Regions from separate parts of the Sphingomonas sp. GW821-FHT03E12 genome, predicted to be linked through region 1. Evidence: predicted binding sites of a transcription regulator. Region 1 holds the regulator's gene; each other region holds the start of a gene.
What was found. Region 1 encodes LexA, which represses DNA repair genes until DNA is damaged. Its sites were predicted from a motif close to GTTCCNCNCTTGTTCT; they were not measured.
Positions count from the first base shown of each region.

Region 2: the regulator LexA is predicted to act here: its motif matches at 3,155-3,170, upstream of radA (DNA repair protein RadA).
Region 3: the regulator LexA is predicted to act here: its motif matches at 4,517-4,532, upstream of AC07TU_RS01630 (ImuA family protein).

Region 1 covers NZ_JBWKUF010000004.1:324,479-331,930, forward strand. The annotation lists gene gltX (glutamate--tRNA ligase) at 1-466, opposite strand, end outside; gene AC07TU_RS14775 (ComEC/Rec2 family competence protein) at 474-2,639, shown strand; gene AC07TU_RS14780 (VOC family protein) at 2,647-3,060, opposite strand; gene AC07TU_RS14785 (ArsR/SmtB family transcription factor) at 3,071-3,370, opposite strand; gene AC07TU_RS14790 (PhzF family phenazine biosynthesis protein) at 3,431-4,318, shown strand; gene AC07TU_RS14795 (GFA family protein) at 4,364-4,771, opposite strand; gene lexA (transcriptional repressor LexA) at 4,924-5,601, opposite strand; gene AC07TU_RS14805 (molybdopterin molybdotransferase MoeA) at 5,672-6,856, opposite strand; gene AC07TU_RS14810 (PilZ domain-containing protein) at 6,898-7,452, opposite strand, start outside.
Region 2 covers NZ_JBWKUF010000004.1:557,396-564,847, forward strand. The annotation lists gene AC07TU_RS15830 (glutathione S-transferase N-terminal domain-containing protein) at 1-504, shown strand, start outside; gene AC07TU_RS15835 (RidA family protein) at 616-1,008, shown strand; gene AC07TU_RS15840 (glutathione S-transferase family protein) at 1,084-1,683, opposite strand; gene AC07TU_RS15845 (helix-turn-helix transcriptional regulator) at 1,956-2,657, shown strand; gene AC07TU_RS15850 (hypothetical protein) at 2,729-3,058, shown strand; gene radA (DNA repair protein RadA) at 3,191-4,558, shown strand; gene AC07TU_RS15860 (hypothetical protein) at 4,635-5,174, shown strand; gene ndhC (NADH-quinone oxidoreductase subunit A) at 5,181-5,558, opposite strand; gene AC07TU_RS15870 (DMT family transporter) at 5,650-5,970, opposite strand; gene AC07TU_RS15875 (helix-turn-helix domain-containing protein) at 6,098-6,307, opposite strand; gene AC07TU_RS15880 (DUF2975 domain-containing protein) at 6,307-6,822, opposite strand; gene AC07TU_RS15885 (DMT family transporter) at 6,913-7,452, opposite strand, start outside.
Region 3 covers NZ_JBWKUF010000001.1:365,672-373,123, reverse strand. The annotation lists gene AC07TU_RS01640 (error-prone DNA polymerase) at 1-2,105, opposite strand, end outside; gene AC07TU_RS01635 (Y-family DNA polymerase) at 2,102-3,817, opposite strand; gene AC07TU_RS01630 (ImuA family protein) at 3,732-4,481, opposite strand; gene AC07TU_RS01625 (M3 family metallopeptidase) at 4,617-6,776, shown strand; gene AC07TU_RS01620 (nicotinate phosphoribosyltransferase) at 6,825-7,452, opposite strand, start outside.

The DNA of each region.
Region 1 (7,452 bases):
CGACGTGCGGCTGGTCGAGCGGGCCGTCGGTACGGTCGCGCCACGGGCTGCGGATGCGATAAGGCTTCTTCGCCGCCTGCGCTTCCTCGCGCTGGGCCGCGATTTCCTCCTGGCTCATCCAGCAGCGATAGGCGTGGCCGGAGTCGAGCATCGCGTGGGCGACTTCGGCATGCCGCTCGGCGCGGGCGAACTGATAGACCTCGTCGCCGTCCCAATCGAGGCCGAGCCAGCGCATGCCGTCAAGGATCGCCTCGATCGCCGCATCGGTCGAGCGGGCGCGGTCGGTATCCTCGATGCGCAGCAGGAACTTGCCGCCATGGTGGCGCGCGAACAGCCAGTTGAACAGCGCGGTGCGTGCGCCGCCGATATGCAGAAACCCCGTCGGCGACGGGGCGAAGCGCGTGACGATTTGCGTACCCGCGGCGGGTTCAGATGTTGCGCCCAAGCGCGCTTGCTCCCAAGACATGTGATCGATGGCCAGTTCAGCCGCGAGCGCCCCTAGCACGGGGTTTCGCCTGCTTCAAATCGCGGGCGGATGGCGATTCCCGGGACTGTGGGGCGAACGACTCGAGCGCTGGCTGGAGGCCGAGCGCGGGCAGCTTGTGCTGTGGATCCCCGTGATGCTGGGCGCGGGGATCGTGGCCTGGTTCGCGCTGCCCGACGCCGGGCGGTGGATTGCCGTGATACTGGGCGGGCTGGGGATTGCTGCAGCCGGGCTTGCGCTGGGCGGCGGAGGGCGCGCGGCGCGCTGCGTGGCGGTGGCGGGGATGCTGGTGGCGATCGGTTGCGCGCTGGTGTGGTGGCGTGCCGAGCGGATGGCGGCACCCGTGCTGGCGCGGCCGGCGATCGTCGCATTTCAGGGCAAGGTCGAGCGCGTGGAACAGCTCCCGGCGCGGAAGATGGTTCGCGTGCGGATCGCGCCCGAGGCGGGGGCGGGCCTGCCTCCCGCCGTGCGCGTGAATCTCGATGCGAAGGACGTGCCCGCCGGGCTGAGCCGCGGCGCGGTGGTGCGGCTGCGCGCGCGGCTGATGCCGCCCGCACCCCCTGCGGTGCCCGGTGCCTATGACTTCGAACGGGTAGCGTGGTTCGACCGGCTGGGGGCGAGTGGGCGGGGATTTGCGCCGGTCGAAATCGTCGCGCCGGGCGAGGCGAAGAGCGGGTTGCGCGAGCGGCTGACGGCGCATGTCCAGCGCCAGGTCGAGGGGAGCGCGGGCGGGATCGCGGCGGCGCTGGTGACGGGGGACCGCGGGGCGATATCCGAAGCGGATGGCGAAGCGCTGCGGCGATCGGGGCTGGCGCATCTGCTGTCGGTGAGCGGCCTGCACGTTACCGCGGTGGTGGGCGCGACGATGCTGCTGGTGCTGCGGCTGCTTGCGCTCAGTCCGGCCCTAGCGCTGCGCTGGCCATTGCCGGTGATCGCAGCGGGCGCGGCGGGCGTCGCGGCGGTGGGCTATACGCTGCTCACCGGCGCCGAGGTGCCGACGGTGCGGTCGTGTATCGCGGCGCTGTTGGTGCTGGCGGCGATGATGCTGGGGCGCGAGGCGATTACGCTGCGGCTGGTGGCGTTCGGCGCGCTGGTCGTGCTGCTGCTCTGGCCCGAGGCGCTGATCGGGCCGAGCTTCCAGATGAGCTTTGCGGCGGTGACCGCGATCGTCGCGTTGCACGAGAGCCGGCGCGTGCGCGGCTGGTTCGAGCGGCGCGAGGAGGGCTGGGCACGCAGGGTTGCGCGGGGTGTCGGATCGCTGTTGCTGACAGGACTTGTGGTGGAGATCGCGCTGACGCCCATCGCGCTGTTCCACTTCCACAAATCCGGCGTCTATGGCGCGCTCGCGAACATCGTCGCGATCCCGCTCACCACCTTCGTCATCATGCCGCTGGAGGCGGCGGCGCTGTTCTTCGACCTTATCGGGCTTGGTGCGCCCTTCTGGTGGCTCACCGAGCGGGCATTATGGCTGCTGCTCGGCCTTGCGCATGCCGCGGCGAATGCACCGGGAGCGCTGGCAATGCTGCCGGGAATGCCGGGCGGTGCCTATGCGTTGATGGTGGCGGGCGGATTGTGGTTCGCGCTGTGGAAGACGCGGGTGCGGCTGGCAGGGCTGATGCCGGTGGCGGTGGGAGCGGTGTGGGCGCTCGCGACGCCGATGCCGGATCTGCTGGTGACGGGCGACGGGCGGCACCTGGCGCTGCGGATGCCGGGCGGGGAGATTGCCATCCTGCGCGACCGGGCGGGCGACTATGTGCGTGACATGATGGCGGAGAGTGGCGGGGTGGACGCTGAACTGCCCGCGCTGGCGGAACAGCTGGGTGCGCGGTGCAGCCCCGATCTGTGCCTGATCGATATCGAGCGTGAGGGGCGGCGCTGGCGGGTCGCGGCGACGCGGAGCGGCTATCTGGTGCCGTGGCGGGAGATGATTGCGGTGTGCCGCTCGGTGGATATCCTGGTCTCGGACCGCCGCCTGCCGCCAGGATGTATGCCGAAGTGGTTGAAGCTCGATCGGGCGATGCTGGCGAAGACCGGCGGGGTGGCGATCATGCTGGGCACGACGCCGGAGGTGCGGACCGTACGGCGGGCAGGGGCGCGGCATCCGTGGATCGAGGCGGAGCGGGTGGCGGCAACGCGTTCGGGCGGGACGCAGTGACCCGCGATCAAGGCGTGACTGACGATGCCTCCGGCCGATGGACGATGTGGATCTTGTTGCCGTCAGGATCACGCAAATAGGCGCCATAATAGCCCTGCCCGTAATGCTCGCGCGGCCCAGGAGCTCCCGCGTCGGTCCCGCCGTGACGCAGGGCCTGCGCATGGGCGAGATTTACCGCTTCGGGCGAGGGAGCGAGGAAGGCGACCATGCTGCCGTTGCCGTGCGAGCACGGCTCTCCGTCAAATGGCAGATAAGTGTAGAAGCGGGGCAGGCTGGCGCCCGGCTTATGCCAGCACAGCGATGGCGGCCCGCCATCGGGCGTCACTGGACGCCGGGCAAGCTCGAGTGGGATCAGCAGCGCATCGTAGAAGGAAGCCGCGCGATCGAGGTCGCTGACGCCGACGGTTATGTGGCTGAACATCACCACGCCTTCAAATCCCGTTGACGATCGAAGCGAGCGCCTTCAGCCGAGCGTCATTGCGACGGTAGAATGTCCATTGCTTGATCCGCTTCGGCGTCACCAGACCGCTGCCCTGCAGCACCCGCATATGTTCGCTGAGTGTCGATGCATTGATGCCGAGCTTCTCCGCGATGAGCTGACCGCATACGCCATCTTCGATCAGGTCACCGTCCCGCTGTGGCGGAAAATGCGCGGTCGGTTCCCTGAGCCAGGCCAGGATCTGAAGGCGGCGATCGTTGCCCAGGGCGCGGAACAGCTCTGCGTCGGTCATATTCGATAGTTTGCCAATCAACGAAATGCGTGTCAATCATGCAGCGGATTGGAGTCGTACATGCCCAGATTGCCCTTCTTCACTGCTGATGTTTTTACGGACCAGCGCTTCGGTGGGAATCCACTCGCCGTGGTGATGGGAGGCGAAGCGCTCGACAGCGCGACGATGCAGGCGGTGGCGGCCGAGTTCAATCTCAGCGAAACCACCTTCATCCTGCCACCGGCCGATCCCGTGAACACGGCGCGTGTCCGTATCTTCAACCGCACGGCGGAGATGGCCTTTGCAGGGCACCCGATGGTCGGCACCGCCTTCGTTCTCGCCGGTCAACAACCCGGCCTGACAGACGCGACGTTCGAGATTCCCGCCGGGCTTGTCCGCGTCAGGATCGAGCGGGATGCCCAGGGTACGCCCGTTGCCGCCACGATCGCGGCGCCGCAACCATTGAGCATCGGTGAGCCAATTGCGGTCGATGTCATCACGCAGGTCTTGCGGTTGGAGACCGGCGACGTCGTAACCGCAACGCATCCGCCGATCGTCGCATCGAACGGCAACCCCTATGTCATCGCGGAACTGACCAGCGACGCGCTCGCACGCTGTGCCCCCGATCTTGCGGCATTCAGGGCGGCGCTTGCTGCCCATCCGCATCTGGGCAACCGATTCTCGGTCCATGTCTATTGCAAGCAGGGGCGCGCCCTTCGCGCCCGGATGTTCGCGCCGTTGGCCGGGACGTGGGAAGATCCCGCCACCGGAAGCGCGAACGCGCCCCTTGCCTGCCTGCTGCTGTCGTTTGAGCCGGATAGCGATGAAGCCCGCTTCCTGATCCATCAGGGTGTCGAAATGGGCAGGCCAAGCCTGTTGGACGTCGAGGCACGCCGTTCACCGGAAGGCATTGTCGCGACCCTGCGTGGCGCGTGCGTCGCCGTCATGGAGGGGGAAATCCGCGTGTGATCGAGGGAGGTTCGGTCGAGCGCTCGCCTCCATCGCGACGTCGCGCTACTCCATCCCCGGGTAGCGTGCGAACTCCGGAAGATTATGCATATCCTTCATCCAGCCGATGCGCTCGGCGACCTGGATGTGCGCGCCGGCGGGGATCACGTCGGGATCGTCGAGCGTTGCGACCTGCGTATCGACGATGCCGGGAAGGTTCTCCGCATTGCGGTAGAACAGGCCCGTCCCGCAGGTGCCGCAGAAATAGCGGCGGCCATGTTCGGATGAGGCATATTCCTGTGGTTCGCCCCGGGTGACGCTGAGCGCGTCCTCCTGGAACATCGCCCAGCCGACCATCGGCGCGCCCGATGCGCGGCGGCAGTCGGTGCAGTGGCACAGCGCGTGATGCATCGGATCGCCGGTCAGTGTGTAACGAATCGCGCCGCAATGGCAGCCGCCTTCAAGGGTGGTCATTGCTCTCTCCTGTCACTGGGTGGACGCATGCAGGATAGGCACGGCAGGCGCGCGCTCAATTACCTGGAAGGTAAAGGCGCAGGGCTGCAGTACGGCCTGGCAGGTCCGAAATCATGATCAATGGAAAGGGCGGCCGCAGCCGCCCTTCGCATTCAGTAGCGCCGCAGCAAGCCCGCGAGGCGGCCCTGGACGCGCACCTGATCGGGGCGGTAGCGCTGCGGATCATAGGCGCGGTTGGCCGGATCGAGCCGGACCATGCTGCCTTCGTTGCGGAAATATTTGAGCGTCGCCTCGCTGTCCTCGATCAGCGCCACGACGATTTCGCCGTCGCGGGCCGTCTCCTGACGGCGGATCAGCGCATAGTCGCCGTCGAAGATCCCGGCCTCGACCATCGAATCCCCGGCGACCTCGAGCGCGTAATGTTCGCCCGAGCCGAGCAGGGCGGCGGGGACCGGGAGCATGGTCGAGCCTTCCAGCGCCTCGATCGGCACGCCCGCGGCGATGCGGCCGTGCAGCGGAATCTCGATCACATCGTTTGCGGGGGCCGGCTGCGGCGCGGGGCGAGCGAGCGTGACGACATTGTCCTTGGCGGGGGCGGCCTTTTTGGGCTCGGCACGCTCAGGCATCTTGAGCACTTCGAGCGCGCGCGCGCGATTAGGCAGGCGGCGCAGGAAGCCGCGTTCCTCGAGTGCGGAGATCAGCCGGTGGACGCCCGACTTCGACTTGAGATCGAGCGCGTCCTTCATCTCCTCGAACGAGGGCGAGACGCCGGTCTCGTTCAACCGGTCGGCGATGAAGCAGATCAGCTCATGCTGCTTCTTCGTAAGCATCGGACGTTCTCCATCTGGAACAGACATGGAACGTTTACGCCTTGTTCTTGTATGATGTCAAGGCGGAGCTTCACCAGAAAGGCAGGATTTCCACCGAGTCGCCGGTTTGCGCGGGTTGCGCGTGGGGCGAGCGCACGATCAGGCAGTCCGCGCGGGCGAGCGTGCGGAGCATCGAGCTGTCCTGGATTGCGGCGGCGACGACGCGTCCGTCGCGATGCGCGGCGCGCAGATAGTCGGCGCGCGGTCCGTTGGCGGGGAGCGGTTCGCCGAGTGTTGCGGTGCGCATCCGCGGCAGCGGATCGGCAGCGCCCGAGAGATGCGCGACGAGCGGGAGAAGAAAGAGCTGCGCCGTGACGAAGGCGGAGACCGGGTTGCCGGGCAGCCCCAGCACCATTGTGGCGCCAAGTTTCCCCGCCATCATCGGTTTGCCGGGGCGGAGCGCGATCTTCCAGAAATCGATGTCCGCGCCAGCCGCCAGGAGCGCGGGCCGGACAAGGTCATGGTCACCGACCGATGCGCCGCCGGTGGTGACGAGGATATCGGTGCCGACCCCGGCAAAGGTCGCCGCCAGGATATCGTGCCGGTCGGGCAGGATGCCGAGGTCGGTGATCTCGACCGGAAGCCCAGCCAGCATAGCGGCGAGCATCATGCCGTTGCTCTCGGGCAACTGACCGGGGGCGAGCGGTTCGCCGGGCGTGCGCAACTCGTCGCCCGTCGCGGCGATCGCGATGCGGATGCGGCGGCGAGCGGGCAGGGTGGCATGGCCGGCGACCGCGGCGAGTGCGATCCGGGCGGGGGTCAGACGCTCACCAGCGGAGATCAGCGTTTCACCCGCGCGGAAATCGAGCCCGGCCGCGCGGACATTGCGGCCTTTGCCGGCGGGTCCGTCGCCGTCGAGGTGCAGACGGCTGCCTTCGCGCCGCGCTTCCTCCTGCACCAGCACGGTATCGGTACCGTCAGGCAGGACGGCGCCGGTGAAGATGCGTACCGCCTGATGTGCGGCGACGATGCCCGCGGACGGGCGGCCGGCGGCGCTTTCGCCGGTCACGTCCCAAGGGCCGGGCAGATCGGCGAAGCGAATCGCATAGCCGTCCATTGCCGATACCGGCTGCTCTGGTTGCGTGCGCAAGGCGGTGACGGCCGCGGCGGCCCATCGGCCGCAGGCTTCGTTGAGCGGTATGTCTTCCACCGAAATCGCGGACGCAAGCGCGAGCAGGCGGTGCTGGGCTTCGGCGACGGGAAGAAGGTGGTCCATCGCCGCGGGGGTACCGCGCGGCGGCGGCTGGGTCGAGAGGATCAGCGCGCCGGGCGTGCCGCTTCGGTCAGCCGCGCCATCTCATGCGGGCGCAGCGCGATGCGGAATTCGGCGACGTGCCGCGCACCGTGGCATTCGATCACCCGGATCGGCCAGCCGCCTATTCCAGGCAGCGAAAGCCAGAGCGAGGAGAGCGGGGCGAATTCGGTCGCGCTTTCGAACTCGGTGAGCGTGCTGCTGAGCGTATTGAGCTGCGCATTCCACCAATTGGCGCCCGAGCGGACATGGGTGGCGATATCGAGCTTGAGGGCATCCTTGACCGCGCCCAGCGCCGAGGGGGCATATTCCTGCACCGGAGTGCCATTGGGGCCGGGGCGGCGCGTCGCGATCTTGCGCAGCCAGGGCATCAGGATCTGCCAGCCGAGCTCCTCGACAAAGGCGATGCCGGCCTGACCGCGTTCGGTCCAGCGCACCTCACCCTGGATCGGGCGCAGGCCGTCGAGCGTCAACTCGACCTGCTCGCCGGGCGTCAGCACCGCGCGCGTCTCGACACCGACGCCGGCGGTGGAGAGGTTGCGCGTCCAGGCAAAATCGAC
Region 2 (7,452 bases), 230 kb from region 1:
CTCAACCCCAATGGCAAGATCCCGGCGCTGATCGATCCGAACGGACCGGACGGCAAGCCGCTGCCGTTGTTCGAGAGCGGGGCGATCCTGATCTATCTCGCCGAGAAGACGGGCAAGTTCCTCGATCCGGCCCAGCGCTATGAGACGATCGCGTGGCTGATGTGGCAGATGAGTGGCCTCGGGCCGATGTTCGGGCAACTCGGCTTCTTCCACAAATTCGCCGGGCGGGAGATCGAGGACAAACGCCCGCTGGAGCGGTACGTCAACGAATCCAAGCGGCTGCTGGGCGTTCTGGACGGGCGGCTTGAAGGCCGCGACTGGATCATGGACGACTATTCGATCGCCGACATCGCCTCGCTCGGCTGGGTGCGCAACCTGATCGGCTTCTACGAGGCGCGCGATCTGGTCGGGTTCGATGATTTCGGGAATGTTGCTGCATGGCTCGAGCGCGGCCTTGCGCGCCCGACGGTGCAGCGCGGTTTGCAGGTGACCAAGGCGGGGTGAGCGAATGAGGATGACTGCATTTCACCAGGCCGGTGCCCTCACGCGGGCGCCCTTGCGGGGCAGCCCGGCGTGCATCGTGACCGCCATTTCCGCCGAGTTGAAGCTGTGACGATGCCGGACGAGACGAATGCGTTGATCCCGATCCTGACCGATGCGGCGCCGGTGCCGCAAGGGCATTACAGTCAGGCGATCGCGGTCAACGGGCTGATCTTCGTCGCCGCGCAGCTGCCGATTGCACCGGACGGATCGATTCCCGAGACGATCGAGGCGCAGTGCGACGTGGTGCTCGACAATGTCGCGGCAATCCTGGAGGCGGCGGGGAGCGGGCTCGACCGGCTGGTCAGCGTGAGCATCTATGTCACCGACATTGCCAACTGGCCGCGCGTGAATAGCGGCTATGCCGTGCGGCTGGGCGAGCACCGCCCGGCACGAGGGGTGTTCGTGTCGCCGCAATTGCACCTGGGCGCTGGGATCGCGATTCAGGCGATCGGGGCGGCAAGATAGCGTGCGGCGGCGGTTGGTTCGCCCGTCCACCCACGCCATCTCACCGCATCGCATCAATCCTCGAGGGTGGTGGCCCTATGCGGCGACGCGCTCCGCATCATTCTCGCACGCCCGCTGGTGCGCCGGGCGGTCCGCGATGCGGGCGAGCCAGGCGTCGATCGCGGCGCTCTCCGGAAAGGCGTGGCGCGCCCAGGCGATCGTCGCGCCGGCCATCACATCGACCGCGGTGAAGCGATCGCCCATCAGATAGGGGCCGTTGGCGAGCGCGGTTTCGAGGCGCTGGATCACCTGCTTGTAGTTGCGTTCGGTCCGCGGATTGCCGTCGCCACCGCCATAGAGACGGCCGAAGACCGACGGCTCCATCTCGGTTGCGAGCCACAGCAGCCAGGCGAGGAAGGGACCGCGCTCATCCGAGCCCTCGGGCGCGCCGAGGTTCGATGCGGGGGCGAGGTCGCTGACATAGATGGCGATGGCGTAGCTCTCGGAGATCACCACGCCGTCATGGACGATCGCGGGCACGCGGCCATCGGGATGGATGTTGGCGGGATCGATGGCGCCGCGGCCGTCCATATGCTCGATCGTGACATAGCGCGTCTCGAAGGGGAGACCGCTTTCCTCCATCAGCCACATGGTGCGCCCCGAGCGGGTTTCGGGCGAGTGGTAGAAGGTGATCATCGCGCTGTCCTTTCAGGTTCCGGCCGGCGGGTGTCGCCGTCGTTGAAACCCTGCTACTGCCACCCTGCTGCCAACATGCTGTCAGCAGTATGGCAGTAGGGTTGAAATTGAGGTTGCAGCGAAGCAGCCTGACTTATCCGTCACCCCGGCCTTGTGCCGGGGTCCACCGAGGCGGCACGCGAGGGGCAAGAGGCTCGATGTACATAGCGCGCGGCAAGGTGGACCCCGGCACAAGATCGGGGTGACGGCGGACCAGATGTAAGGATCGCCCCATGCGCCGCGCCGACCGTCTCTTTCAGATCATCCAGCTGCTGCGGCGCCACAGCCGTCCCGTCACCGCCGATGCGATCGCCGAGGAACTGGAGACGTCGAAGCGCACCATCTACCGCGATATCGCCACGCTGATGGCGCAGCGCGTGCCGATCCGGGGTGAGGCCGGGATCGGCTATGTCCTCGACAGCGGGTTCGATCTGCCGCCGCTGATGCTGACCACCGATGAGGTCGAGGCCGCGGTGCTGGGCGCGCAATGGGTCAAGGCGCAGGGTGATCGCGTGCTGGCGCGCGCCGCCGAGGATTTGCTCGCCAAGCTTGCCGCCACCGTGCCCGAGAATCTACGCGCGCTGATCCTGGAGCCGGTGGTCGCGACGCCGCCGCGCTGGGCAGAGGAGCAGCCCGAGCCGATCGACATGGCCCAGCTGCGCCTGTGGTGCCGACGCGGGTTCAAGCTCGACCTGGCCTATGGCGATGGCGAGGGGCGGCGGTCGCGGCGGACGATCTGGCCCTTCCTGATCGGCTATCGCGACGCGGTGCGGATGGTGTTCGCGTGGTGCGAACTGCGCAATGACTTTCGCAGCTTCCGCATCGACCGGATCGAAGGGGCGGAGTTTCGGGAGGAACGCTACCCGGACCGTCCGGGCGCGCTGAAGAGCCGATGGATCAAGATGCAGGAGGCGAATTATCGGGAGACGCGATAGGGGCGATTTCCAATCCTGCCTCTTGTGGTAAGCGTTTGCCCCGGACCACCCACAGCAAGCAGGTCGGCAGCATGTTTGAACGTTGGCTAGTTCCCGCCTTTGCCACGGTGCTGAGCTTCACCTTCTTTCTCGCGGGTCTCGCCTCGGTCGCGTGGCTGCTTCTTAGCACGGCGATTCCATGCGAACCGGTGAGCTGGTTTTACATCTTCACGCAGGTCTGCATCGTTGTCGCGTTTTTCACGAACGCAGTTTTCATGGGAAGACTGAAGCTTGCCCCGAAGACCGGAAAGTTTGTGATTGCTCTCGCCTTGCCGCTGTTATCGGTTGGGCTTCATGCAGTGGCCGCGCAATGGAATGCGGCTGAGCAGCGAAGCTGCATTGAACAGCGCGGCATCAGGTAATCACCAAGCCAGACGTCCACGACCCCCATCAGCTAATCCTGCGGATCGATACCGTTGAGTTCGGCCGGAAAGGATTCGTGCGGGAAACGAAACGCTGTTCCTAATTCGTTCCGCTGCTGCTAAGCGGGCCACATGGCCAAGCTTCAGAAGCGTTATGTCTGTCAGCAATGCGGATCGGTGTCGTCCAAATGGGCGGGGCAATGTGCCGATTGCGGGGATTGGAATACGCTGGTGGAGGATGCCGGCGCCGTCGTGACGCCGTTCCAGGCCAAGCATAATCTGCAGGGCGGCGGGCGGATGATCTCGATGTCCGGCCTCGATACCGATGTGCCGCTGCCCGACCGGATGCCGACCGGGATCGCCGAGCTGGATCGCGCGCTGGGTGGCGGTTTCGTCGAGGCGAGCGCCACGCTGATCGGCGGTGATCCCGGGATCGGTAAGTCGACCCTGTTGCTGCAAGCGGCTGCCAAGATGGCCTTGCAAGGCCTTGGTGTCGCCTATGTTTCGGGCGAGGAGGCGGCCGATCAGGTGCGGCTGCGCGCGCGGCGGCTGGGGTTGGGCAATGCGCCCGTCCAATTGGCGGCGGCGACATCGGTCCGCGATATCCTGACCACGCTGGGCGGAGCCGCGGCGCCGCGGCTGCTGATCATCGATTCGATCCAGACGATGCACAGCGACCTGATCGAGGGTGCGCCGGGAACGGTGAGCCAGGTACGCGCATCGGCGCAGGAGCTGATCCGCTTCGCCAAGGAGCGCGGGACGGCGGTGGTGCTGGTCGGCCATGTCACCAAGGACGGCAGCCTCGCCGGGCCGCGCGTGCTCGAGCATATGGTCGATACCGTGCTGGCGTTCGAGGGCGAGCGCAGCCACCAATATCGCATCCTGCGGGCGGTGAAGAACCGCTTCGGCGGCACCGACGAGATCGGCGTGTTCGCGATGCAGTCCGAAGGGCTGGCCGAGGTCGGCAACCCATCGTCGCTGTTCCTCACCAGCCGCGACGAGAGCGTAACCGGGACGGTGGTTTTCCCCGCGCTCGAAGGCACCCGGCCGGTGCTGGTCGAGATCCAAGCTTTGGTGGTGCGGCTCGCCTCAGGGGCGACCCCGCGGCGCGCGGTGGTCGGCTGGGATTCGGGGCGGCTGGCGATGATCCTGGCGGTGCTGGAGGCGCGGTGCGGGCTCAGTTTCTCGACCAGCGAAGTCTATCTCAACATCGCGGGCGGCTATCGCGTCCAGGATCCGGCGGCGGACCTTGCCGTGGCGGCGGCATTGGTGTCGGCGCTGTCCGAACGGCCGGTTGCGGCCGACGCAGTGGTGTTCGGCGAGATCGCGTTGTCGGGCGAGGTGCGCCCGGTCGCGCATGGCGCGCTGCGGCTCAAGGAAGCGGGCAAGCTCGGCTTCACCCGCGCGCTCGCCCCCGCCGCGCAAGGCAAGGAAGGGAGTGTTGCGCTGACCGGCTTCAAGAACCTGGGCGGGTTCGTCGAGCATATGCTGGGGCGGTGAACGCGCTGGCGGATTTCCCTTGCCGTTCTCAATGCTTGTCCTAGGCTCGCGTGATCGGTTCTTGGGGGGAATGGATATGCGGACTTGGGGATTATTCGCTGCCGTAGCGATCACTGCGGCGCCGGCCGTCGCGCAGACGACATGGCAGCGCTACAGCCAGCCGACGGGGCTGACTGCCGAGCTGCCCGGCACGCCCGAGCGGTTCGACGAATGGACCGATGTCGCCAAAGGCCGCGTGATCCAGCTCAACAGCACCATTCGCAAAGCCGACTTCGAAATGGAGGCCTTTTTCTTCCTGCAGGCGGTGATTGCCGACAAACCCTATGACGTCGATGCGAAGCTCAGGGAGTTCACGTCGACCGGAGGCGATGCGCTGAGCGGCGCGACGCTGATCAGCCAGCGTCCCTTGCGTCCAGAGGAGATGTTGCTGCCGGGCATGCGTGGCGTCGAGGTCGTGCGGACATATGATACCTTTGGCAACGATCGCACCCAGGTCGAAGTGTCGCGCAACATGATTGTCGGCAATAAATGGCTGTCCTATTCGGTCCGCCACTACAAGAACGACAAGAGGTGGCCGTCCGACCGCTTCTTCAAGTCGATCGGCTGGAAGTCCTGAACGCGATCATTCCCAGTCGAGCGCGCCCATCTTCCATTCGTAGATCAGCCCGCAGGTGAGCACGAAGAGGAAGATCATCATCCCGATCCAGGCTTCCCAGCCGACATCGAACACGCTGACCGCCCAAGGGAAGAGGAAGGCCGCTTCGAGGTCGAAGATGATGAACAGGATCGCGACGAGGTAGAAGCGGACGTCGAACCCCTTGCGTGGCGCCTCGAACGCGGGGAAGCCGCATTCATACTCGGTGAGCTTTTCCGGCGTCGGCTGGTGCGTGCCGGTGAAACGCGACGCGACGATCGGCGCGAGCACGAAACCCAGCGACAGCAATAGCGCGACGCCGAGGAACAACAGGATCGGCAGCCATTCGAGCAGCGCAGGGGGCATGGGCACTCCTTGGATGAAAGGGGTGCCGGGCCGTCCCGGTCTTGGACCTGCAATTGGGCAGGGGAGGGCGTGGCCTCCTTCTTTTTGGGAATCAGCTCTGCGACGAGAGCTTCATCAGCACCAGGCCGCCGACGATCAGCGCTGCGGCGACGATGCGCATCGGCGTCGCCTGTTCGCCGAGCACCGCGATGCCGACGACGAACGCGCCGACGGCGCCGATGCCGGTCCAGATGGTGTAGGCGGTGCCGAGCGGCAGCGACTTCATCGCCAGCGAGAGCAAGGCAAAGCTTGCGGCCATGGTGACCAGCGTGGCGATCGAGGGGCCGAGCTTGGTGAACCCGTCGGACTGTTTCATCAGAAACGCCCAGGCGATTTCGAGCAGGCCGGCAACGGTGAGATAAATCCAGGGCATGACAGCTTCCTTGACTAAAGCTGCCGGGCCGTCCCGGACTTGGAGCCTGCGCAATGCAGGGGAAGGACGTGGCCTTCGGGCGGTCACATAGGACCGCCCGATGCCGGGGTCAAGATTCGGGCCGGGGTCAAGATTCGGGTTCGTAGCGGAGCAGGTCACCGGGCTGGCAGTCCAGCACCCGGCACATCGCCTCCAGCGTCGTGAAGCGGATCGCCTTGGCCTTGCCGGTCTTGAGGATCGAGGCATTGGCGAGGGTCAGGTCGATCCGCTCGGCAAATTCGGTGAGGGTCATGCGGCGTTCGTGCAGCAGATCGTCGAGCATCACGTTGATCGCCATCACACCGTCCCCTCAAGATCGTCGCGCATCGCCGTGCCGTGGCGGAAGACGCGGGCGAGGACGAACAGCACGAGCGCGAGGAGCAGGCTGTCGAACGTCAGGTCGATCCCACCGCCCGGCTCGCCGATCCGGTCTGCGATCATGGCGACGAGCGGGGCGAAGACGAGCATGCAGAGCTGCAACGCGACGGTGAGCCAGCCCATCTTGGTCAGACGGTCGGCGTTTTCAGGCTGGAACGGATCGCCCGTGCCGACGGTGGCGACGATCCGGCTGAGGTTCAGCACGAAGAAGAAATAGAGGACCATCATGACCGCGCAAAGTGCGGCGCCGGCGATGACGAGGCCCAGCGTGCCGTCGGCGGAGAGCCGTGGCAGCAGCTGCTGGCCGGGAACGAAGAACAGCGCGATGATCGCGCCGGCGGCCAATACGATCCCAAGGGCGAGCACGGCCATGCCGATCCGCAGGAGCAACTGAGTAATCGTGAGCAGCGGATCGCTGCGTGAGACACCATTCATTATCGACCTCCGATATAGTCAATATCGAATATCGATATATCGCGGTCGGCTGTCAGTCAAACGAATTTATCGAAAAACGATATATACCGCCTAGACGCTTCGCTTGACGGGCGGGCGGCGGGTGCCAAGCGCGGCGAACACGCCCGACCCGGCGATCACCGCCATGCCGGTCAGACCCCATTGATCGGGGATATGACCGAACACCAGCCAGCCGAGCAGCGCGGCCCAGAGCAGCTGGGCGTAGTTGGCCGGCGCAAGCAGCGAGGCAGGCGCGTGGCGATAGGCGGCGGTGAACAGGAAATGGCCGAGCCCGCCATAGACGCCGGTGCTGATCAGCAGCAGGATCTCGAACAGTCCCGGCTGCGGGCCGCCGATGAACCAGGGCGCGGCGATGCCATAGGCGATCGTCCCCACCAGCGCGGAGTAGAAGAGCAGGGCGATCGTGCTCTCGCTCGCGGTCAGCACGCGCGAGAGCAATTGATAGACGGTGGTGGTGGTCATCGCCAGCAGGGCCCAGAACACCCCCGCCGGGTCGAGCCCGCTGCCCGGCCGGGCGATGAGCAGGATCCCGATGAAACCCGTCGCGGCGGCGAGATAGCCGCTGCGGCTCACCCGCTCGCCAAGCAGCGG
Region 3 (7,452 bases), on a different contig from region 1:
ATCCCCTCGATCAGTTTCGGACCGAATTCACCAATGTCGCCGCTGGACTTGAAGGTCGCCATGGCACGACGAAGCCTGTCGGCTTCGGTCGGGGTGAAGTTGGCACCGTGAATCGCAACCTGCATTGCCTGTTCCTGAAACAGCGGCACGCCAAGTGTCTTGAGCAGCACGTCCTTGAGTGCCGGTGTGGGGTAGTCGACGAGATCGGGATTCTGCCGCCGCTTGAGATAGGGGTGCACCATATTGCCCTGGATCGGCCCGGGCCGGACGATCGCGACCTGGATCGCGATGTCATAGAAATTGACCGGCTTCATCCGCGGCAGCATCGACATCTGCGCGCGGCTTTCGATCTGGAATACACCGAGCGTGTCGGCTTTCTGGATCATATCGAAGGTGGGGCCGTCGTTCTTCTGCATCAGCGGCGAAGCAAGGGTGAGATGGATTCGCTTGTGCTCGGCAAGCAGATCGAAGGTGCGGCGCATGCAGCCGAGCATGCCGAGCCCGAGGATGTCGACCTTCATGAAGCCCAGCTCCTCGATATCGAGCTTCTCCCACTCGACCACGCGGCGATCGATCATCGCTGCGGGCTCGACAGGGATCAGGTCGTGGAGCTTGTCGCGAGTCAGCACGAAGCCGCCGGGATGCTGCGACAGATGGCGCGGCGTGCCGATCAGCTGGCGCGCCAGGTCCAGCGTCAGTGCAAGGCGCGGATCATTGCGGTCGAGGTTGAGCGCGTCGGCATGCTTGTCATCGACATCGTTGGACCAACCCCACACCTGGCTTGAGAGGGCTGCGGTCAGGTCTTCGGGGAGGCCCATCACCTTGCCGACCTCACGCAGCGCCCCGCGCGAGCGGAAGCGGCTGACCACTGCGGTCAGCGCGGCATGGTCATGGCCGTAGCTTTCGTAGATCCACTGGATCACCTCCTCACGCCGCTCATGCTCGAAATCGACATCGATATCGGGCGGTTCCTTGCGCTCGGTCGAGATGAAGCGTTCGAACAGCAATTGATGCTCGATCGGGTCAATCGAGGTGACGCCGAGCGCGAAGCAGATCACCGAGTTGGCCGCGCTGCCGCGCCCCTGGCATAATATCTGCTGGCTGAGCGCAAACTGGACGATCGAATTGACGGTGAGGAAATAGGGCGCGTAGCCCATTTGCTCGACCAGGCCGAGCTCATGGATCAGCAGCTCCTGATGCGCTTGTGAGGGGTTGCCGCCGAACCTCTGTCTCAGCCCGTTCCAGGCGAGCGTGCTGAGCGCTTCCTGCGCGGTGCGGCCGGGAATGACATATTCCTCGGGATATTGGTGCTGAAGATCGCGCAGCGAGAAGGTGCATCGTTCGGCAATGGCCAGCGATGCGCGCAGGGCTTCGGGATGGTCGCGGAAACGCCGTGCCATGTCCTGTGGTGATTTGAGGTGACGGTCGGCGCTGCGCTCGCGGCGGAAGCCAAGTTCGTCGATCGTGCATTTCTCGCGGATCGCGGTGACTACGTCCTGAAGCATCCGCTCGCCTGGGGTGGCGTAGAGGACGTCGCCGGTCGCGAGCGGCGTGAGCCCGAATCGCCGCACCGCTTGGTCCAGCCGATGCAGCCGCAGGGCGTCGCTGGGGCGGCGGTGCTGGGTCAGGCAGACATGGCCGCGATCCCCGAACGCGTCGGCCATCCAGCGGAGCGCTTGCAAGTCACCCGGATCAGCGATGCCGGGTACCAGCGCGCCGACGAGTCCTTCTGCGGCTTCGGCGACATCCTCCCAGTGAAGGAAGCATTGCCCCTTCTCGCCCCGCTGTGCATCGGCACGTCCTTTGCCGAGCGTCAGCAGGCGGGTCAGCCGCGACCATGCGGCGCGATCCTCGGGCCAGACCAGCACCGAACTGCCGTCGGTCAGATCGAGCCGGCATCCCGCGATCATCCGGACCGGTACGCCCAACGCGGCAAGTTCCTCGGCCGCGACCAGCGCGCGCACCACACCGCCCACCGAATGACGATCGACGATGCCAAGCGCGGGCAGACCAAGCAGGGCCGCCTGCTGGAACAGGTCTTTGGGCGCGGAGGCACCGCGCAGGAACGAGTAATGCGTCGTGACCTGGAGTTCGGCGTAATTCATCCGAATACCCCGTGAAGATACCAGCTCAGGTCACCCGTCGCGGTCCGTTCGCCATCGCCGCGGCGGAACAGCCAGTAGCGGCGCCCGGCCTCGTCCTCGACCCGGAAATAGTCGCGGACCTGATCGGCCTCGGCGGCGTGCCTCCACCATTCGCCGTGGATGCGCTCAGGCCCGTCGGCGCGCACCACGCGGTGGGGCTGGCCGCGCCAGGTGAAGCGGCGCGGGGCATGGTCGGGCAGCTCGGCGACGACATGATCGAGCCGTTCTGGGCGGCGTAACAGCCGCGCGGGCTTGGGCCATTCGGGATGCCAGGGATGCAGTGCGGGGCTGCGGTCGAGCTGCCCGACATCGTCGATCTTCGGTCGTGCACCGCTGCGTTCGGGCGGGTCGAGTACTGCTGTCCGCGCTGCCGCGCGCTCGGGCACGTCGCTTTCCACTGCGCGCATCCGCCACATTCGCCGCAGGCCGATGCGCGTTGCCAGTGTATCGACCAGCGGGGCTAGGTCGGGCGCGGTTTCCTCATCCAGCCGCTCGACTACCGGCTCGGGGCCGAGTGGCGCGGCGCGGCGGACATGCAGAGCGATGGCGTCGATACCGTATCCGGGTTCGACATCCTCGATCCGGCGTTTGAGTAGGCGCAGCAGATGCGCGGGATCGCGGCTTGGCCGGGAAAGGCCGACGCGGATGCGTTGCGGCACGCCGTCCACCCGGTCCGCGATGCACTCCAGCGCCTGCGCGCCCAGCCCCTCGGCCTCCAGCGCAATGGTCAGCCGGGGGACGAGGACGCCCAGCCAGTGTTCGATCGCCTCCGCGGTCGCGACCGGCTCGGCGAAGCGCTGGTGGGCGACGATCGCTTCGGGCGGCACCACCGGATCGAGCGGTTCGGGCATGTCGCCGAGCGCCTGATCGAGTCGCAACACACTCGCCGCACCGAACCGGCGGGCCAGCGGCGCACGGGGGAGGTCGGTCAGTTGCCCGATCCGGCTGATGCCGAGCCGCTGGAGCAATTCGACCGCCGCTGCATCGATCCGCAGCGCCGAGGCGGGGAGGTCGGCAAGCGCTTCGGCCTGTCCCCCGGGCGGGCAGAGCAGGATCGGGTGCGCCGTGTAACGTGCCAACGCCCAGGCTGCGCCTGCCGTGTCAGCAATCGCGATCTGTGCGGTGAAGCCTGCGCGCGCGAGCAACCGGACGATGCGGCGGACCATCGCTTCCTCGCCGCCGAACAGATGCGCGGTACCGCTGATGTCGAGCAACAGCCCGTCGTGCCCCGACAGCGCCGTCACCGGCGACCAGCGCCGTGCTGCGAGGATGGCAAGGCGGCGGAGTGCTGCAAGATCGCTCTCGGGATCGGCGGGGCGGATATCGAGTCCACGCACTTGCGCCCGCGCCTGCGTCACCGCCATGCCGGGCCGCAGTCCCAGCGCCTGCGCGTGGGGGCAGAGCGCGGCGATCTCGATCCGGCTGCCGCTGCGGATCGAAGTCAGGCGGGGGGCATGATCTGCACGGCGAGAGAGCGGGCGTACCGTCGCGTCCGTATCCCCGGCCCAGCGCGCGCCGGGACGCCAATGGCCCTGATGCCGCGCGGGCTTGCGGCTGGCGGGCACCGGGGGGATGGCGGACGCGGGGTCAGGCCGCGCGCCGGGATGCGCTTCTGCCCGCCACAGCCGTTCGATCGGCCATTGGGGCAGGAAGAGCGCAGCGACCCGTTTCATCGCACGCCTCCACCTCTATATCGAAAGGATCGCCCCCCTTTTGCCGCGCGAGGGCGAGCTGCCAGCGCGCACGTCCCACGCCCTCCACCGGCAGAGGCGCCGAGGGCGCGGACGCCACCCGCCAACGCGTCACCGCCGCCGACGGCGCGCTCAGCGGGTCGCCCGCCTGGCGGGGATGCCGCTTCATCAGCAAAGCGATGGTGCGCCCGCCCTCGGCGGCCAGTTGCAGCCGCCGCGTCGCCGGCATCGTCACGCGCCGTGCCTCGCCCACCACCGCGCCAAGCCCGCGATGGCGCAGGCCCTCCTCCATGATCGCGAGCAACTCGTCATCGTCCGCTGCTTCGGCATAGAGGACGCGCTTGGGTGCCAGGCCGACCTGATAAAGGCCGGGGGCAAAGAGATCACGTCGCCGTACCACCCACAGCACAGGCCCCCATGCGCGTGCCGCGATTCCCGCAGTGAACAGTGTCGCGGCGGCATCGTCGCCAAGGTCCGGCGTCGCTGCCGCCACCTCATGCAGCGCATCAAGCCGCAGGCCGCCGTCCGCCAGCCGCGCATCGAGCCGGCCAAGCCCGAACGGCAGCACCGGGCGGCGGCGAAAGCCGCTCCCTTCGATGCTGCGCAACGTCTCGCGCAGCTGGCTGATGACGGCGGGATCGGCCATGATGCCTTCCTCGATACTCCGACTCGGGACGAATTGTTCCTATTTTGTTCCATTGGTAGGTGGAGTCAACCGCTTGCCAATGACAAATGCGGGTGCGTATCATCTGCCTATCACACCTGATCCTGGGGGAATTTGATGAAGCCCGTCACCGGCGCGATCCTGCTCGCCACCGTCTCGCTCCTTGCCACTACAGCACAGGCCAGTTCGATGTCTCAGACTTCTCCGGCTCCCGCTGCCGCTCCGGCCGATCCGGCGCCGATGCTCAATAAATGGCCCGGCCCGTTCGACGGGGTTCCCCAATGGGACAAGGTGACGCCGGCGATGTTCGGCCCCGCCTTCGAAAAGGGGATGGCCGAGGCGCGCGCTGAATTCGCGAAGATTCGTGACAATCCCGCTGCGCCGACCTTCGCCAACACGATCGAGGCGTCGGAGAAGAACACCAGTGCGCTGGCCCGTGTCTTCCCGGTCTGGGGTGTCTACACCAGCAACCTCGCCAGCCCCGAAGTGCAGAAGATCGCCGCCGAGTGGAGCCCCAAGCTCTCGGCCTTCTTCACCGAGATGAGCCTCGACCCCAAGATGTTCGCGCGGGTGAAGACGCTGTACGACAAGCGCCAGACGCTGGGCCTCAACCCCCAGCAGCTGCGCCTGCTCGAGCGCAGCTATCGCGGTTACGTGACCTCGGGTGCGCTGCTCAACGATGCGCAGAAGGCAGAGGTGAAGCGCATCAACGGCGAGCTGGCCAAGCTCTACACCGATTTCAGCCGCAAGGTGCTGGCGGATGAGGAGACCGCGATCTTCCTCGACAGTGAGGCGGACCTCGCCGGGCTTTCGGACAGCTTCAAGGCGAGCCTTGCCGACGAGGCCAAGGCACGCGGCCAGGCGGGCAAATGGGCGGTCAAGAACACCCGCTCGTCGATGCAGCCGTTCCTGATGTACTCGACCCGCCGCGACCTGCGCGAGAAGGTCTACAAGGCCTATATCAACCGCGGCGACAATGGTGACGCGAACGACACCAACGCCAGCATCGCCGCGATCCTGAAGCTGCGCCAGGAGCGCGCCAAGGTGCTCGGCTTCAAGACCCATGCCGATTACCGCATGGACGACACGATGGCGGAAACCCCCGCCAATGCGATGAAGCTGATGATGTCGGTGTGGCCAGCCGCGCGCGCCCGCGCGATCGAGGAAGTCGCCGACATGCAGGCGCTTGCCGATGCCGAAGCCGCGGCGGGCAAGGGACCCAAGATCACGATCGAGGGCTGGGACTATCGCTATTATTCGGAGAAGGTCCGCAAGGCGAAGTACGACCTCGATGAGAGCGAGGTGAAGCCCTATCTCGAGCTCAACAACATGGTGAACGCCATGTTCTACGCCGCGGGCCGCCTCTACGATCTGCAGTTCAAGGAGAATACGGGTACGATCCCCGTCTTCCACCCCGATGTCCGCACGTTCGAGGTGACGCGCCTCGGCAAGACTGTCGGCGTCTTCTACCTCGACAATTTCGCGCGCGCCGGAAAGCGCTCGGGCGCCTGGGCGACCGCCTATCGCACCCGTTCGGGGATCAAGGGCGACCAGATCGTGCTGGCGTCGAACAACAACAATTTCACCAAGGGCGGCGGCGGCGAACCGACGCTGATCAGCCTCGACGACGCGACGACGCTGTTCCACGAGTTCGGCCATGCGCTGCACAGCCTGATCGGCGACGTCTATTACCCGGGCCTTGCTGGCACGCCGCGCGACTTCGTCGAGTATCCGAGCCAGGTGAACGAGAACTGGCTGCTGACGCCCGACGTACTCAGCCGCTTCGCCAAGCATTACAAGACCGGTGAGGTGATCCCGGCGGCGCTGGTCGCGAAGATCGAGAAGGCGGACACCTTCAACCAGGGCTTCAGCACGGTCGAGTATCTGTCCTCGGCGATCGTCGACATGAAGCTGCACGACCGCACCGTGCCGGTGACCGATCCCGACGCGTTCGAGCGCGACGCGCTGGCCGAGCTCAAGATGCCCAAGGAGATCGTGATGCGGCACCGCCTGCCGCAGTTCAATCACCTCTTCTCATCCGATGCCTATTCGGCGGGCTATTACAGCTATCTCTGGTCGGAGACGATGGATGCCGACACCTGGGCGGCGTTCACCGAGACGGGCAATGTCTGGGACAAGACCGTCGCCGACAAGTTCCGCACCATCCTGCTTGCCACCGGCAACGAAACCGACCGCAAGGAAGCCTATAAGGCCTTCCGCGGCCGCGATCCCGATGTGAAGGCGCTGTTCAAGCGCCGCGGCTTCCCGTCGGAGTGAGGTTTGGGCGCCGCCGGAGTGGTCCGGCGGCGCTTTCACCCCGGGCTGTCACCAGCAGCTGGCGCGCTCGCGGAGCTGATCGAAGCTGTGTCGGACCAATAGCTCGCCATCGCGCCATACCGGCACGAGCAGGTCTTCGTCCGGCGCGATCTCGTCCCGGCGCTTGGCCGCAAGCGTTCCGTCCGGCTGGCGAATGACGGCCTGTCGCCCGGCCTTGCTTCCCTTGCCCGGATCAGTCGCCGGGGTCTTACTGACGTCATGCCAGATGCCGTCGGCGTCGCGCATGGCATTGGCCTTCATCGCAAAACGCAGCGTGTCGCGGTTGACCAGTTGCAGCAGCCCGCCGCCCATGCCGAAGGCGATGTTGTCGATCGCGAACCCGGCGTCGAGCATCGCCTGCACCAGCTGAGCGATGCTTTCGACATTCATCCCGTCACCCTGAATCACCCGGACATGGCTGTCGAGGACGCGATAGCCCTTGGCATTGACGGTTCCCCCGAACAGCTCCCACAGCTTCCGCACGGTCCGCACCGGCGTTTCCACCGGATCGCCGCTGTCGGGCCGAACCACCAGCGTGCCCTTGCGCGCCAGCACCGCGTCGCGCAGGCGCCGGCCCCAGATTTCGCTCACCGCATGGTCGAGGTCGTAGCTGTCGGAGACCACGGCGACGATCTTG